DNA from 2 places in the Streptomyces sp. NPDC058457 genome. Region 2 is predicted to be linked to the other one. Evidence: riboswitches for the same ligand, from Rfam matches in the RefSeq annotation. Region 2 holds a riboswitch; the other holds the start of a gene.

Region 1 (7,518 bases), on a different contig from region 2:
AACTGCCTCGCCCTCCAGGACTTCCTGGAGAAGGAGGGCATCGACAGCCGGGTGCAGACCGCGATCACCATGGGACAGGTCGCCGAGCCGTACATCCCGCTGCGCGCCGTGCGCCACCTGGAGAAGGGCCGCGTGGTCATCTTCGGCGCCGGTATGGGCATGCCGTACTTCTCCACCGACACCACCGCCGCCCAGCGCGCCCTGGAGATCGACGCCGAGGCGCTGCTCATGGGCAAGAACGGCGTGGACGGGGTCTACGACTCCGACCCCAAGACCAACCCCGACGCCGTCAAGTTCGACTCGCTCGGCTACGGCGAGGTCATCACCCGCGAGCTCAAGGTCGCCGACGCCACCGCGATCACGCTCTGCCGCGACAACAAGCTGCCGATCCTGGTGTTCGAGCTGGTGACGGAGGGCAATATCGCGCGCGCCGTCAAGGGTGAGAAGATCGGCACGCTGGTGGGTGACCAGGGCAGCCGGGCCTGACCGGCAACACCTGACGCACCCTGACCGGGGGATGGACAATGTCCTGCCGGTCGGGAACCGTCAGGGAAAGAAGACGCGACGCAGCCGGCCGCCGCCCCGCAACGGAACCGCAGCCGGGCCTTACTCAAGACACGCAGGAGCAAGTGGTGATCGAAGAGACCCTCCTCGAAGCCGAGGAGAAGATGGAGAAGGCCGTCGTGGTCGCCAAGGAGGACTTCGCCGCGATCCGCACCGGCCGTGCGCACCCGGCGATGTTCAACAAGATCGTGGCCGACTACTACGGCGCGCCGACGCCGATCAACCAGCTGGCCTCGTTCTCCGTGCCGGAACCGCGCATGGCGGTCGTGACCCCGTTCGACAAGACGGCCCTGCGCAACATCGAGCAGGCCATCCGCGACTCGGACCTGGGCGTCAACCCGAGCAACGACGGCAACATCATCCGGGTGGTGTTCCCGGAGCTCACCGAGGAGCGTCGCCGCGACTACATCAAGGTCGCCAAGGGCAAGGCGGAGGACTCCAAGGTCTCCATCCGTTCCGTGCGCCGCAAGGCCAAGGACGCGATCGACAAGCTGATCAAGGACGGCGAGGTCGGCGAGGACGAGGGCCGTCGCGCCGAGAAGGAGCTCGACGACACCACCGCGAAGTACGTCGCGCAGGTGGACGAGCTCCTCAAGCACAAGGAAGCGGAGCTTCTCGAAGTCTGATGAACGACTCATCCTGGGGAGCCCCGCCGCAGGCGGGCTCACCCGCCGGGCAGGCCGGATCACCGGCCGGGTACTGGGGACCGACCGATCAGGGCACCGGCCAGGGCTACGACCAGGGCAACGGGCCGGACTCCGGCCAGGGGTACGGCTCCGGCGAGGGGTACGGATCCGGCCCTGCCCAGGGGTACGTCCACGCTCCCGGTCAGGGGTACGACCTCGGTCGTACCCACGGCTATGACCAGGGGCATGTCCAGGGAGCCGTCCCGGCGGGTCCCGCGTACGATGCGCAGAACGCGCAGCAGACTCGCCCCATGCCCATCGTGCCCGACGACGTACCCGCGTACGGCTCAGACCAGGACGACGACCGGGGGGCCGCTCGGCTGAGCGGCCCCTTGTTCCGCGACGAGACGTTCCGCAACGAAACACCGTCGGCGCAGCCCCTGCCTCACGCGGCGGCGCCGCAGAACCAGAATCCGGAGCCCATGCCCGACGCCCCACAGCCGGCGCCCGCGCCGCAGAAGAAGAGCGCGGGACGCGACCTGGGTGCGGCCATAGGGGTCGGCGTCGGACTGGGCGTCGTGATCGTGGCATCCCTGTTCGTCGTCAAGGCCGTCTTCGTCGGCGTCGTGGCGGTCGCGGTCGTGGTGGGCCTGTGGGAACTGACCAGCCGGCTCCAGGAACGCAAGGGCATCAAGGCGCCCCTAGTCCCGCTGGCGCTCGGCGGCGCCGCGATGGTCGTGGCCGGCTACGCCCGGGGTGCCGAGGGCGCCTGGGTCGCCCTGGCGCTCACCGGGCTCGCGATCCTGGTCTGGCGGATGACGGAACCGCCGGAGGGCTATCTCAAGGACGTCACGGCGGGTCTCTTCGCGGCGTTCTACGTCCCGTTCCTGGCGACGTTCGTCGCGATGATGCTCACCGCCGACGACGGCCCCTTCCGGGTCATGACCTTCCTGCTCCTCACGGTGGTCAGCGACACCGGCGCCTACGCGGTCGGCTGGCGCTTCGGCAGCCACAAGCTGGCCCCGCGCATCAGCCCCGGCAAGACCCGCGAGGGCCTGGTCGGCGCGGTGCTGTTCGCGATGGTCGCGGGCGCGCTGTGCATGCAGTTCCTGATCGACGACGGTACCTGGTGGCAGGGCCTGCTGCTGGGCCTCGCGGTCGCGGCCAGCGCCACGCTCGGCGACCTCGGCGAGTCCATGATCAAGCGGGACCTGGGCATCAAGGACATGGGCACGCTGCTCCCGGGCCACGGCGGCATCATGGACCGCTTGGACTCGCTGCTGCCGACGGCTCCGGTGGTGTGGCTGTTGATGGTGCTGTTCGTCGGCAGCGGCTGATCTGCTTCGCCGGGAGCGGCTGATCTACAGACACGTCGGCAGTGGCTGACGTACAGCTGTCGTAGGCGAGCCCCCGTCCTTCACAGGGCGGGGGCTCGGCGGCATGTCGGCCCCGGATGACGCAGCAGAAATCGCATGGTCAGGCCGGTCAGAGGGAGACTCCCTGTGAGGACGCGGTGTCCTCCGACGTGCGTGCAGGGAGTGTGCCCATGCCCCTCGACCCGGCCCCGGCCTCCACCCCGTCCCCGACCACGCCTCCTCCGCCGGTGCGGTTCTGGCCCGTCGACGATCTGCCCGCGCTCGACCCGGACCCGTTCCTGGACGAGCTGCTGCGCGACGAGCCCGTCACCCGCATCAGACTCGCGCACGGCGAGGGGGACGCCTGGCTGGTCACCCGGTACGAGGACGTCCGCTTCGTCACCTCCGACCCGCGTTTCTCCCGGGAGTCGGTCGTCGGCCGCGACATCACCAGCATGCGCCCGGCGCCCGTGGCCTCCCAGACGGCCGGCCTCCAGTACATCGACCCGCCCCGGCACAACCGGCTGCGCCGGGTCGTCGCCCGGGCCTTCACCGGGCGGGCCATGCAGCGGCTGCGGCCGATGGCGGAGCGCCGGGCCGGCGAACTCCTCGACACCATGGAGGCCGCGGGCCCACCGGCCGACCTCATGGAGTATCTGCACGGCCCCTTCCCCATCGCCGTGATCCGTGACTTCCTCGGCATCGACGAGAAGGACTGGCACCGCTGGGCGGCCACCGGCGAGGCGCTGCTCTCCGCGGGCCCCGACGCGGAAGCGCGCGCCCGGGAGGCCGCCCGGACCACCCGGGCCCGGATCGCCGAGCTGCTGCAGAGCCGCCGCGAGGAGCCCCGCGACGACCTCGCCGGGGTGCTGGCCCAGGCCACCGCGGACGGCGAGATCACCGGCGACGAGGCGATCTCCCTGGCCACCGCCATCCAGGTCAGCGGAGGGCACGCGGTCCGCAACAACAGCGGCTCGATGATGTACGCGCTGCTCACCCACCCCAAGCACCTGGACCGGCTGCGCCGCGAGCCGGAGCTGCTCCCCAAGGCGGTGGACGAGCTGTTCCGCTACGTCCCGCACCGCAACGGCGTCGGCATCCCGCGCGTCGCCGTCGAGGACGTCGAGGTCGGCGGCCAGCTGATCCGGGCCGGCGAGGTCGTCTACAACGCCTACGTCGCCGCCAACCGCGACCCCGCCGTCTTCGACGACCCGGACGACCTGGACTTCGACCGCGCCAACGGCCCCCACCTGGCCTTCGGCCACGGCCCCCACCACTGCATGGCCGCGATCATGGCCCGCATGGAGGCCGAGACCATGATCGGCTCGGTGCTCTCCCGTTTCCCCGGCATCCGCCTGGCCGTACCCCCCGAGGAGGTCGAGTTCCAGCGCCAGGGCCTGATCCGGGGACCGCGTACGCTGCCCGTGACCTGGTGAGCGAAGGCGGCCGCAGACGGCCGAGGAGGACCCCGCAATGCTGACAACCCAGTATGTTCCCGGCGCTCCGAACTGGCTCGACGTGGGCACCCCCGACACTGACGCGAGCGCCGCCTTCTACTCCGCCGTCTTCGGCTGGGAGCACCGGTCGGCCGGACCGGAGGCGGGCGGCTACGGCTTCTTCGAACAGGACGGCGGAACGGTCGCCGGGATCGGCCCGCTCACCGAGGCGGGCGCGAGCGCGTCCTGGCGGGTGTACTTCCACACCCCGGACGCCGACGCCACCGCCAAGGCCGTGGAACAGGCGGGCGGCAGCGTCCGGATCGCCCCGGCGGACGTCTTCGCCTTCGGGCGGGCGGCCGCCTTCGTCGACCCCACCGGAGCGGACTTCGCGGTCTGGCAGCCGGGCGACACAAAGGGCCTGGACCTCGTCGCGGTCCCCGGCAGCCTGGCCAGGACGGAGCTGTACACCACCGACGCCGGCGCGGCGAAATCGTTCTACGAGTCGGTCTTCTCCTGGCAGACCCGCGATGTGCCGATGGGCCCGGAACTGACCTACACGGTCCTCACCCCGGCGGGCGGCGGCCCGGCGGCGGCCCACGGCGGGCTGATGCAACTGCCCCAGGCCAACCTCGACGCCGGATCGACGCCGAAATGGCACCCGTACTTCGAGGTGACCGACTGCGACGCCACGCTCGCCAGGGCCACCGAGGCCGGAGCCACCGTCCTCATCCCGGTCACCGAGGCCCCGGGCATCGGCCGCTTCGCCATGTTCCTCGACCCCTTCGGCGCCCTCCTCGCCATCATCACCACCGCCGTGCGCTGAGCCCCTGGACCCCTGCCGAATCCACGGTCGCGGGCCACCGCAGTTGATCTGCGACACTGGTTGGGTTATGCCTAAGCCCGGAGAACTCACTTTCGTCGCGCCGCGCGGAGCCAAGAAGCCGCCGCGGCATCTCGCTGATCTCTCGCCCGCCGAGCGCAAGGACGCGGTGGCCGAGGTCGGGGAGAAGCCGTTTCGTGCCAAGCAGCTCTCGCAGCACTACTTCGCGCGGTACGCGCACGACCCCGAGCAGTGGACGGACATCCCGGCCGCCTCGCGGGACAAGCTGCGGGAGGCGCTGTTCCCCGAGCTGATGACCGTCGTACGGCATCTGTCGACCGACGAGGGGACGACCCGCAAGACGCTGTGGAAGCTCTTCGACGGGACGCTCGTCGAGTCGGTGCTGATGCGTTACCCGGACCGGGTGACCATGTGCATCAGCTCACAGGCGGGATGCGGGATGAACTGCCCGTTCTGCGCGACCGGGCAGGCGGGGCTGGACCGCAATCTGTCCACCGCGGAGATCGTGCACCAGATCGTCGACGGGATGCGGGCGCTCCGGGACGGTGAGGTGCCCGGCGGGCCCGCGCGGCTGTCCAACATCGTCTTCATGGGGATGGGGGAGCCGCTCGCCAACTACAAGCGGGTGGTCGGAGCCATCCGCGCGCTGACCGACCCCGCCCCGGACGGGCTCGGGCTCTCGCAGCGCGGGATCACCGTCTCGACCGTCGGACTCGTCCCGGCCATCCACCGGTTCGCCGACGAGGGCTTCAAGTGCCGGCTCGCGATCTCGCTGCACGCCCCCGACGACGAACTGCGCGACACCCTCGTCCCCGTGAACACGCGGTGGAAGGTGCGCGAGGTCCTCGACGCCGGGTTCGAGTACGTCGAGAAGAGCGGGCGGCGGTTGTCGATCGAGTACGCGCTCATCCGCGACATCAACGACCAGGCCTGGCGCGGGGACCGGCTGGGCCGGCTGCTCAAGGGCAAGCCCGTGCACGTCAACCTCATCCCGCTGAACCCGACGCCGGGTTCGAAGTGGACCGCGTCGCGGCCCGAGGACGAGAAGGCGTTCGTCGAGGCGATCGAGGCGCATGGTGTGCCCGTCACCGTCCGGGACACCCGGGGTCAGGAGATCGACGGCGCCTGTGGTCAGCTCGCGGCGACCGAGAGGTAACCGCCGTAGGCACCGAGCGGTAGGATCTGGCCAACACATCTTCATAATCCGACAGGGGAGCGCCACAGCGCTGAGAGTGCGGCAACCGGGCCGCAGACCCTCTGAACCTCGCCCAGGTCATTCTGGGTAGGAAGTTCGGTCATCACTCAAGCTGTTGCGCCCTGCCCGCACACCGCGGGCAGGGCCGCGTCTCTTCCTGGTCAACTCCAGGAGGAAGAACACCAGTGCACACCATGCACACCAGAACCTTCGTGGCCGCGGCGGTCGGGCTCGGGCTCGTGACGCTGTCCGCGTGCTCGTCCTCGTCCTCGGGAAGCGGGGCCGAGTCAAAGACCATCACCCTCGTCAGCCACGACTCGTGGGCCGTCTCCAAGAACGTGCTCCAGGACTTCGAGAAGCAGTCCGGCTACCAGGTCAAGGTCCTCAAGGACGGTGACGCCGGGCAGGCCGTCAACAAGGCGATCCTGACCAAGGACAACCCGCAGGGCGACGTCTTCTTCGGCGTCGACAACACCCTGCTCTCCAGGGCCCTCGACAACGGTCTCTTCCAGCCGTACGAGGCGAAGGGGCTCGACACGGTCGGTACGGCGTACCAGCTCGACGCGGCCAGGCACCGGGTCACGCCCATCGACTACGGCGACATCTGCGTCAACTACGACAAGGCGTACTTCAGCAAGCACAAGCTGACCCCGCCGACGTCGTACGCCGACCTCGTCAAGCCCCGGTACAAGAACCTCCTCGTCACCGAGAACGCGTCCACGTCCTCGCCGGGGCTCGGGTTCCTGCTCGGCTCGGCCGCGCAGTACGGGGACAGCGGCTGGCAGGGCTACTGGAAGCAGCTCAAGGCCAACGGCGTGAAGGTCGTCGACGGCTGGGAGCAGGCCTACAACGAGGAGTTCTCCGGCTCGGCCGGCGGGAAGAAGGCCGGCGGCGACCGGCCGCTCGTGGTGTCGTACGCCTCCTCGCCGCCCGCCGAGGTGATCTACGGCGACCCGAAGCCCAGCACCGCGCCCACCGGTGTCGCGACCGGCACCTGCTTCCGGCAGATCGAGTTCGCCGGGCTGCTGAGCAACGCCGGGAACAGCAAGGGCGGCAAGGCGCTCATCGACTTCCTGGTCTCCAGGGAGTTCCAGGAGGACATGCCGCTGAACATGTTCGTGTACCCGGTGGTGAAGGGGGCGAGCGTGCCTGCCGAGTTCACGAAGTACGGGCCCGCCGCCCAGGATCCCGAGACCATGGCGCCCGACAGGATCGCCGCCAGCCGTGACCAGTGGGTCAAGACGTGGACGTCACTCGTACTGAAGTAACCGGAGCAGCCGGCAGGCGCGGGAGCGCGGCGCGGCTCGGGCTGATGGCCGTGCCCGTCGCGTTCTTCGCCGTCTTCTTCGCCTGGCCGGTCGCGGCGATCGTCACGCGCGGCCTGAAGGCCGACGGGGTCTGGCGGTTCGGGCGGATCGCCGACGTCCTCGGCCAGTCCGACATCCGGCACGTGCTCTGGTTCACCACCTGGCAGGCGCTCGCCTCCACCGCGCTGACC
Region 2 (7,518 bases):
GGAAGTCGGCTCCGAGGAGGGCGAAGAGGGCACCGGCCCCGTTGTGGCGGGACCGCACGTCTACGCAGACGGGCTCGCCATCGCCATGGACGGCGGCGTGACCATGGCCGGAAAGCTGCTGGTGAGGCAACTTCCGCTGGACAACTGAGCGTTCGCCGGGCTGTTCCGACCCCCCGACGTCACACGCGGGCAACCCCAATTTCCGGCAACCCCCTGTCACCGCGTGCCGTAACGGCTCTACCATCGGTTTATCCGTAGCAGGCTCCCCTCCGTTTCTGCCCGACGGTTCGCCGGCGTGCGAGCCACAAGCCCTACGGAGCATCGGGGGATGCACATGAACAGCGTTCCGCAGCACCTGCACAGCGAGGACCGCCAGGAATACGAGCGGATCCTCGATGAGGCGCTGCGCTCCGCCCAGTACCGTCCCGAACTGGCCGGTATAGGCCAGCGTTTGAACACCGAACAGCTGCGCACCATGGCGCTCAACGCCACCGCACTGATCACGGCGGCCGCGGCGACCGAGTACCAGCACTATGTGAAGGTCCGCGAGGAACTGCGCAATCCGGCGCGGTCCACCCCGGCCGCCGTCCACGAGTCCGGCTCCGCAGAGCCGGGCACGGGCGGCGCGATGGGGCTCGCCACCACCCTCGGCGAGGCCGCCGAGACCACCGGCGCCGGAGGCTTCGCCCTCGCCCTGGTCCTGGCGCCGGTGCTCGCCGGCACCGCCGCAGCGATCTTCCTGCTCGTCGGCTACGTCCTGAAGATGCTGGACCCGGCCCCGGCGTTCGCCCAGACCATGCTCACCGCGGGCTGGGTGTTCGGCGTGGTGACCGCGGCCGCCATCATCATGGCCGGCGCGGGACTGCTGCTCACCGCACTGCGCAACAGCCCCTCGCTGGAGGCCGGAGCCTACGGCGAACCCGGCGGGGAGGTGGCCAAGGCCCGGGAGGCCTGGCGGGACGCCCTGCTGGAGCGCGGCATCCTGCCCTTCCTGCGGGAAGCACTGGCCACCGACACCGGCACGGCCGGACTGCGCCACACCGCCCCGTCGAGTCCGGCGGGCCGGATGCCACGACTCGGTTACGACCGTCCCGGCTTCAGCACCGACGACGGTACCGCCCCCGCCCCCCGCCCGAGCTTCACCAGCCCGGACTACACCAGCCCGGACTTCGGAGGCCCGGAACACCAGCCGGAATGACCCGGCTTGCGCCCCCGGCCAGGGGGCGCAGGCCGGACACCCGGTCTACGAGGCCGCGCCGGGGAGCCGGCGGGCGGAGCGCCCGTCGAACTCCTCCCGCGCCGCCTGCATGGCGGCGACGTTCGCCTGCGACCAGTCGGTGATGCGCTGCACGAGCCCGCCCGCCTCCTGGCCCAGCCGGGTCAGCCGGTACTCCACCCGCGGCGGCACCGTCGGATACACCGTGCGGGTCAGCAGTCCCTCCCGCTCCAGCGCGCGCAGGGTCTGCGTCAGCACCTTCGGCGTCACACCGTCCAGCCGTCTGCGCAGCTCCGCGAACCGAATGGGCCGACCGTCCGCAAGGGCCACCAGCACCAGCATGGTCCACTTGCCGGCGATCACGTCCAGCACGGCACGGGTGGGGCAGTCGCGCAGGAAGACGTCCACGCCGCCGTGTTCTCTCAGGTCGAAGCCGGTATCCATGAGGAACCTCGATATCAGGAAAGTGCCTACTTCCACAGGACAGTTGCCGGGACCGAGCATGGAACGCGCCGCGACCGCCGCGCCCCGCCGCCACCCGCCGCCACCCGCCGCCCGCCGCCCGCCGCCCGCCGCCCGCCGCCGAGGAGCCTTGGTCTGATGTCCGTCCGTATGCATGCCGTCGTCCAGTCCGTGTTCGGTGGTCCCGAGACGCTGGAGTACGCCGAGACCGGCATACCGGAACCGGGCCCCGGCGAGGTGCTGCTGCGGGTCGCCGGGGCCGGGGTCAATCCCGGCGACGCGGTGCTCCGCTCCGGCCGGGTGCCGGAGCTGGTCGAGCTGCCGTGGACGCCGGGCAACGATGTCGCCGGTGTCGTCGAGCGGGCAGGCGAGGGCGTGACACGGTTCGCCCCGGGCGACAGGGTGTACGGCATGCTGCCGGTCTCCCGGCGCGGTGCGTACGCCGAGTTCACCGCCGCATCGGCCGAGGCGCTGGCCCCTGCTCCCGGGAACGTGGATCTGGCGGTCGCGGGTGCCGTCCCCCTGGCCGCGGTGACCGCCTGGCAGGCGCTGGCCGTGCTGGCGCGGGTCCGGCCCGGTGACCGAGTGCTGATCCATGCGGCGGCCGGTGGCGTCGGCCATGTCGCGGTGCAGCTGGCCAAGGAGCTGGGGGCGTACGTCATCGGCACCGCCCGGGCCGGCCGGCACGACCTGCTGCGCGGGCTGGGTGCCGACGAGCTGATCGACTACACGACCACCGGCTTCGAGTCCGCCGTGGCTCCGGTGGACACGGTCCTGGACCTGGTCGGCGGCTCCTACGGACCGCGCTCCCTCGATGTGCTGCGCCCCGGCGGCCTGCTCGTCGGTGCGTCGATCGACCCGGGAACGGACGAACTCCAGGCGGCCGAGCGCGGGATGCGCTACGTATGGGTCACTGCTGCTCCCTCCGGTGAGCTGCTGGAACGGATCACGGAACGTATCGAGGCGGGCCGGCTGCGGGTACTCGTCCAGGACACCTACCCGCTGTCCGAGGCCGCCGAGGCCCACCGCGCGATCGAGGCCGGCCGCACCACCGGAAAACTCGTCCTGGTCCCATGAGAGGCACTACCGTCCCCCTGTGACGGTCCGTCCATGAAGGTCCGTCACAAGGTGCGCGTGGTCCGCTCGACGGTGACCACCCGAACTCGCCGCGTACGTGCTGGCCCACGTCGAGGCATGGCGAGCCCGATAGCCGGGGCAGTGTGCCGGAGCCCGCTTCCCGAACCGCCGGCACACTCCCGGGCCCGCCCTCAGTCCGCGATCGGCAGATACACCCGGTTGCCCGCGGCCGCGAACTCCTTCGACTTCTGAGCCATCCCCGCCTCAACCTCGGCCCGACTCCCGCCGTGCTCGCGACGGATGTCCTGCGAGATCTTCATCGAGAACAGGTTCGGGCCGGAGTCACTCGCGGAGCCTGGGATGAGGCTGTCGTCGTATCCCCTTCAGGATGGCCCCCAGCTTGTACGCCGACTCAAACTGAGCACTCCTCGGACAGTCGGACGGTACGGTTCACACGTGCATTGATCTTCTGAGCGGCGGCCAGGGCCCCGCAGACGGGTTGAGGCGACTCCGGCAGGCGGGGCCGCCTGACAGGCGTAGCCGTCACTACTTCACCGGAGATCACGCAATGGCTGCTCAGCAGCTCATCACCTACCGTGCGTTCGTCGAACTCGCCACAGCTGACCACCACGTTGTCGGGCTCGTGCTCAAGGGATCTCAGGCCCATGAAGGCATGCCGACGAGGTACTCCGATCACGACCTATACGTCGTCGTCGCTGACGACGCAGCAACGGATCTCACTCGGTTCGCCGACCATCGCACAGCCGAGCTCGACCTCGTCATCCTCCCGCTTGCTGAATTCCGGACTGCAGGAATGCCTGGCTTCGAACGCTACGCCCTGGCCCGCTCCCAGATCGTGCTCGACCGGCTCGACGGAGGCATTGCCCAGATCCTGGCCGCCAAAGCCCGGCTCGGCGTCGATGAGGCTTTCCGGGACGCCGGAGAGTGGCTCGACGCCTACACCAACTCTGTCTACCGCTCCGTCAAGAACGACCGCGATGGGCATCCCTTCGCCGCCCGCCTCGACGCTGCCGACAGCATCGGTAGTCTGTTGGAGTTGCTCTTCGCGCTCGACCGGCGCCCCCGTCCGTACAACAAGTACCTGGAGTGGGAACTCGCCCGCTACCCGCTGCCCGGTTGGGACACCGATTCGCTGCTGGACACCTTGGCCCGCATCTCAGCAACAGGCGAGGTGCCCTTGCAGCGGAGCCTCTTCGGCCGTGTCGAGGCAGCGGCCCGACGTGCAGGGCACGGCGCGGTTCTGGATGCATGGGGCGAGGACCTGAACCTGATGCGTCCGCAATAGCAGCTGCCGATTCACCCACTGACTCCAGCGAGTTTCGTCACAGGCCAACGGCGTGAAGCTCTGACGTGGCGGTGCTCCCAACCTTTCCCTCAAGGGAGCACCGCGTCACGGCGTCAGTCGGCGATCGGCAGGTAGACCCGGTTCCCGCTCGCCGCGAACTCCTTCGACTTCTGGAGCATCCCCTCCGCGATCTCCTCGGGCGACGCCCCCTCGGCCGCCGCGCCACCGAACCGCTCTGTGATGCTTTGGCTAATCTTCATCGAGCAGAACTTCGGCCCGCACATCGAGCAGAAGTGGGCCGTCTTCGCCGGCTCCGCCGGAAGTGTCTCGTCGTGGAACTCGCGGGCCGTGTCCGGGTCCAGGGCGAGGTTGAACTGGTCCTCCCACCGGAACTCGAAGCGGGCGTCGGACAGCGCGTCGTCCCACTCCTGTGCACCCGGGTGGCCCTTGGCGAGGTCGGCCGCATGGGCGGCGATCTTGTAGGTGATGACGCCGGTCTTGACGTCGTCCCGGTTGGGCAGGCCCAGGTGCTCCTTGGGCGTGACGTAGCAGAGCATCGCCGTGCCCCACCAGGCGATCATCGCGGCACCGATACCGGAGGTGATGTGGTCGTACGCCGGCGCGACGTCCGTGGTCAGCGGGCCGAGCGTATAGAACGGAGCTTCATCGCAGATCTCCTGCTGAAGGTCGATGTTCTCCTTGATCTTGTGCATCGGGACATGGCCCGGGCCCTCGATCATCGTCTGTACATGGAAACGCTTCGCGATCCGGTTGAGTTCCCCGAGCGTGCGCAACTCCGCGAACTGCGCCTCGTCGTTGGCGTCCGCGATGGAGCCGGGGCGCAGACCGTCGCCCAGGGAGTACGTGACGTCGTAGGCGGCGAGGATCTCGCAGAGTTCCTCGAAGTTCTCGTACAGGAACGACTCCTTGTGGTGCGCCAGGCACCAGGCCGCCATGATCGAGCCGCCGCGCGAGACGATGCCGGTCTTGCGGTTGGCGGTGAGCGGCACGTACGGGAGGCGCACGCCCGCGTGGACGGTCATGTAGTCCACGCCCTGCTCGGCCTGTTCGACGACCGTGTCCTTGTAGATCTCCCAGGTCAGTTCCTCGGCCCTGCCGTCGACCTTCTCCAGGGCCTGGTAGAGCGGCACCGTACCGATGGGGACGGGGGAGTTGCGCAGCACCCACTCGCGGGTGGTGTGGATGTTGCGGCCGGTGGAGAGGTCCATGACCGTGTCGGCGCCCCAGCGGGTCGCCCAGGTCATCTTCTCGACCTCCTCCTCGATGGAGGAAGTGACCGCGGAGTTGCCGATGTTGGCGTTGACCTTCACCAGGAACCGCTTGCCGATGATCATCGGCTCGATCTCCGGGTGGTTGACGTTGGCGGGCAGTACGGCCCTGCCCGCCGCGATCTCCTCGCGGACCACCTCGGGAGAAACGTTCTCGCGGACGGCCACGTACTCCATCTCCGGGGTGATCTCGCCCCGGCGGGCGTACGCGAGCTGCGTCACCGCCTCGCCGTCCCGGCTGCGGCGCGGCTGGCGCGGGCGGCCCGGGAAGACCGCGTCCAGGTTGCGCAGGCCACCTCGCGGCGAGGTGTGCTTGATCCCGTCGTCCTCGGGACGGACGGGCCGGCCCGCGTACTCGGCGGTGTCGCCGCGGGCGGTGATCCAGTTCTCCCGCAGCGGCGGCAGGCCCCTGCGGACGTCGGTCTCGACGAGCGGATCGGTGTACGGGCCGGAGGTGTCGTAGAGCGTGACCGACTGCCCGTTGGTGAGGTGCACCTGACGGACCGGCACCCGGAGGTCGGGGCGGGAGCCCTCGACATACCCCTTGTGCCAGCCGATGGACTTCCCGGCCTCCTGGGGCGTTTCGCCCATAATGGGCTGTTCGTCCTGGCTGAAGGCAGGCGTGCGCGCGTCCTTGTTGGTCATGAGACCTACTCCCTACGCCGGCATTACCCGGTAACAGGTTCGGCGGTCGACGCAGCGGCTTCCGTCGGGCGGCGTTTCCTGTGAAACATCACTCGTTCCACGTGAAACGTCGCGAATACGGAGGTCAGCGCCCTCTCAGCCCGGTGCTCCGAGCTCCCGCGTGTGCAAAGGTGCCTCCACGCTAGCGTCAATTCGGGCGCGGTGAACAGAGGGCCCCTGCCGTTCTTGCGATGATCGGGCGGTGACCTCGACACAGCAGCACCCCTATCCGCCCCCAGACCCGCGGCGCGGCAACGGCGCCACGCAGGGCGGCGGATCCGGCCACGGGGGCCATGGTGCCGGTGACGGACACATCCACGGGCAGGGCGAGCCGTACGACCAGGGGCACGCTCTCAGCCACGCCCGCCATCACGACAACGGCCAAGCCCACGGCCACGGGGAGGCCCATGGCCATTCGCCCGGTCCGAGTACCGGCCAGAGCGGCTCCGGGCCCGGCGGTGGTCACGGCCACTCGCACGGACACAGCCACAGCCACGGCCCTGCCGCGCCCGTCTCCAAGCATCTGCGCAAGGTCATCGCGGCCATCCTGATCCCCTTCACCGCCGCGGTCGTGGTCGGCCTGGTGGTGCTGTGGCCCGGCGGTGCCCCGTCGCACGAGCGCACCGGCGTCGGCTTCGACCGCCAGACGCAGGCGGCGACGGTCACCAAGGTCGTCTCGGTCAGCTGCAAGTCGGTCAACGCCTCCGGCGGCGGCTCGACCGGAGACACCTCCACCACCGACGGCACTTCCTCGAAGGAGGAGGGCGGCACCTGCAAGAAGGCCACGGTCCGGGTCGACGTCGGCAAGGACAAGGGCCGTACCTTCACCGAGATCGTGCAGCCCGATCAGTCGCGGCAGTTGCACGAGGGTGAGAAGGTCGTGGCCGCGTACGAACCCTCCGCACCCAAGGACCTGCAGTACTCGGTCACCGACGTGAACCGGAAGTTCCCGATGGCACTGCTGGCCGGGATCTTCGCACTCGCCGTGGTGGTGGTGGGCCGGCTGCGCGGTGTGATGGCGCTGGTCGCGCTGGCGGTCAGCTTCCTGGTGCTGACCCTGTTCATCCTGCCGGGAATCCTGCAGGGATCGAACCCGCTGCTGATGGCGGTGGTCGGGTCGAGCGCCATCATGCTGATCGCCCTGTACATCTGCCACGGGCTGTCGGCCCGGACCTCGGTGGCGGTGCTCGGCACGCTGGTCTCGCTGTGTCTGATCGGCCTGCTCGGCTCGGAGTTCATCGACTGGGCCGCGCTCACCGGCAACACCGACGACAACACCGGCCTGATCCACGGCCTGTATCCGTCGATCGACATGAGCGGTCTGCTGCTGGCCGGTGTCATCATCGGCTCGCTGGGTGTCCTGGACGACGTGACGGTGACCCAGACCTCGGCCGTCTGGGAACTGCACGAGGCCAACCCGACGATGGGCTGGCGCGGGCTGTACCGGGCGGGCATCCGCATCGGCCGTGACCACATCGCGTCCG

What was found. A riboswitch is a leader RNA that binds a small molecule or an ion and turns the genes downstream of it on or off. The one in region 2 is predicted to bind thiamine pyrophosphate.
Region 1: linked by a shared signal. The riboswitch ahead of ACFWPS_RS15340 (thiamine ABC transporter substrate binding subunit) and the one ahead of thiC (phosphomethylpyrimidine synthase ThiC) in region 2 are both predicted to bind thiamine pyrophosphate.

What each region holds. Positions count from the first base shown of each region.
Region 1 is NZ_JBHXLU010000015.1:127,544-135,061, reverse strand. It holds gene pyrH (UMP kinase) at 1-486, shown strand, start outside; gene frr (ribosome recycling factor) at 633-1,190, shown strand; gene ACFWPS_RS15360 (phosphatidate cytidylyltransferase) at 1,190-2,527, shown strand; gene ACFWPS_RS15355 (cytochrome P450) at 2,737-3,981, shown strand; gene ACFWPS_RS15350 (VOC family protein) at 4,019-4,807, shown strand; gene rlmN (23S rRNA (adenine(2503)-C(2))-methyltransferase RlmN) at 4,875-5,981, shown strand; TPP riboswitch at 6,025-6,132, shown strand; gene ACFWPS_RS15340 (thiamine ABC transporter substrate binding subunit) at 6,215-7,288, shown strand; gene ACFWPS_RS15335 (ABC transporter permease) at 7,333-7,518, shown strand, end outside.
Region 2 is NZ_JBHXLU010000010.1:8,428-15,945, forward strand. It holds gene ACFWPS_RS10930 (metallophosphoesterase) at 1-148, shown strand, start outside; gene ACFWPS_RS10935 (hypothetical protein) at 329-1,198, shown strand; gene ACFWPS_RS10940 (winged helix-turn-helix transcriptional regulator) at 1,244-1,660, opposite strand; gene ACFWPS_RS10945 (NADP-dependent oxidoreductase) at 1,817-2,755, shown strand; partial or broken gene ACFWPS_RS10950 (phosphomethylpyrimidine synthase ThiC) at 2,947-3,138, opposite strand; gene ACFWPS_RS10955 (hypothetical protein) at 3,324-4,061, shown strand; gene thiC (phosphomethylpyrimidine synthase ThiC) at 4,175-5,995, opposite strand; TPP riboswitch at 5,988-6,165, opposite strand; gene ACFWPS_RS10965 (YibE/F family protein) at 6,237-7,518, shown strand, end outside.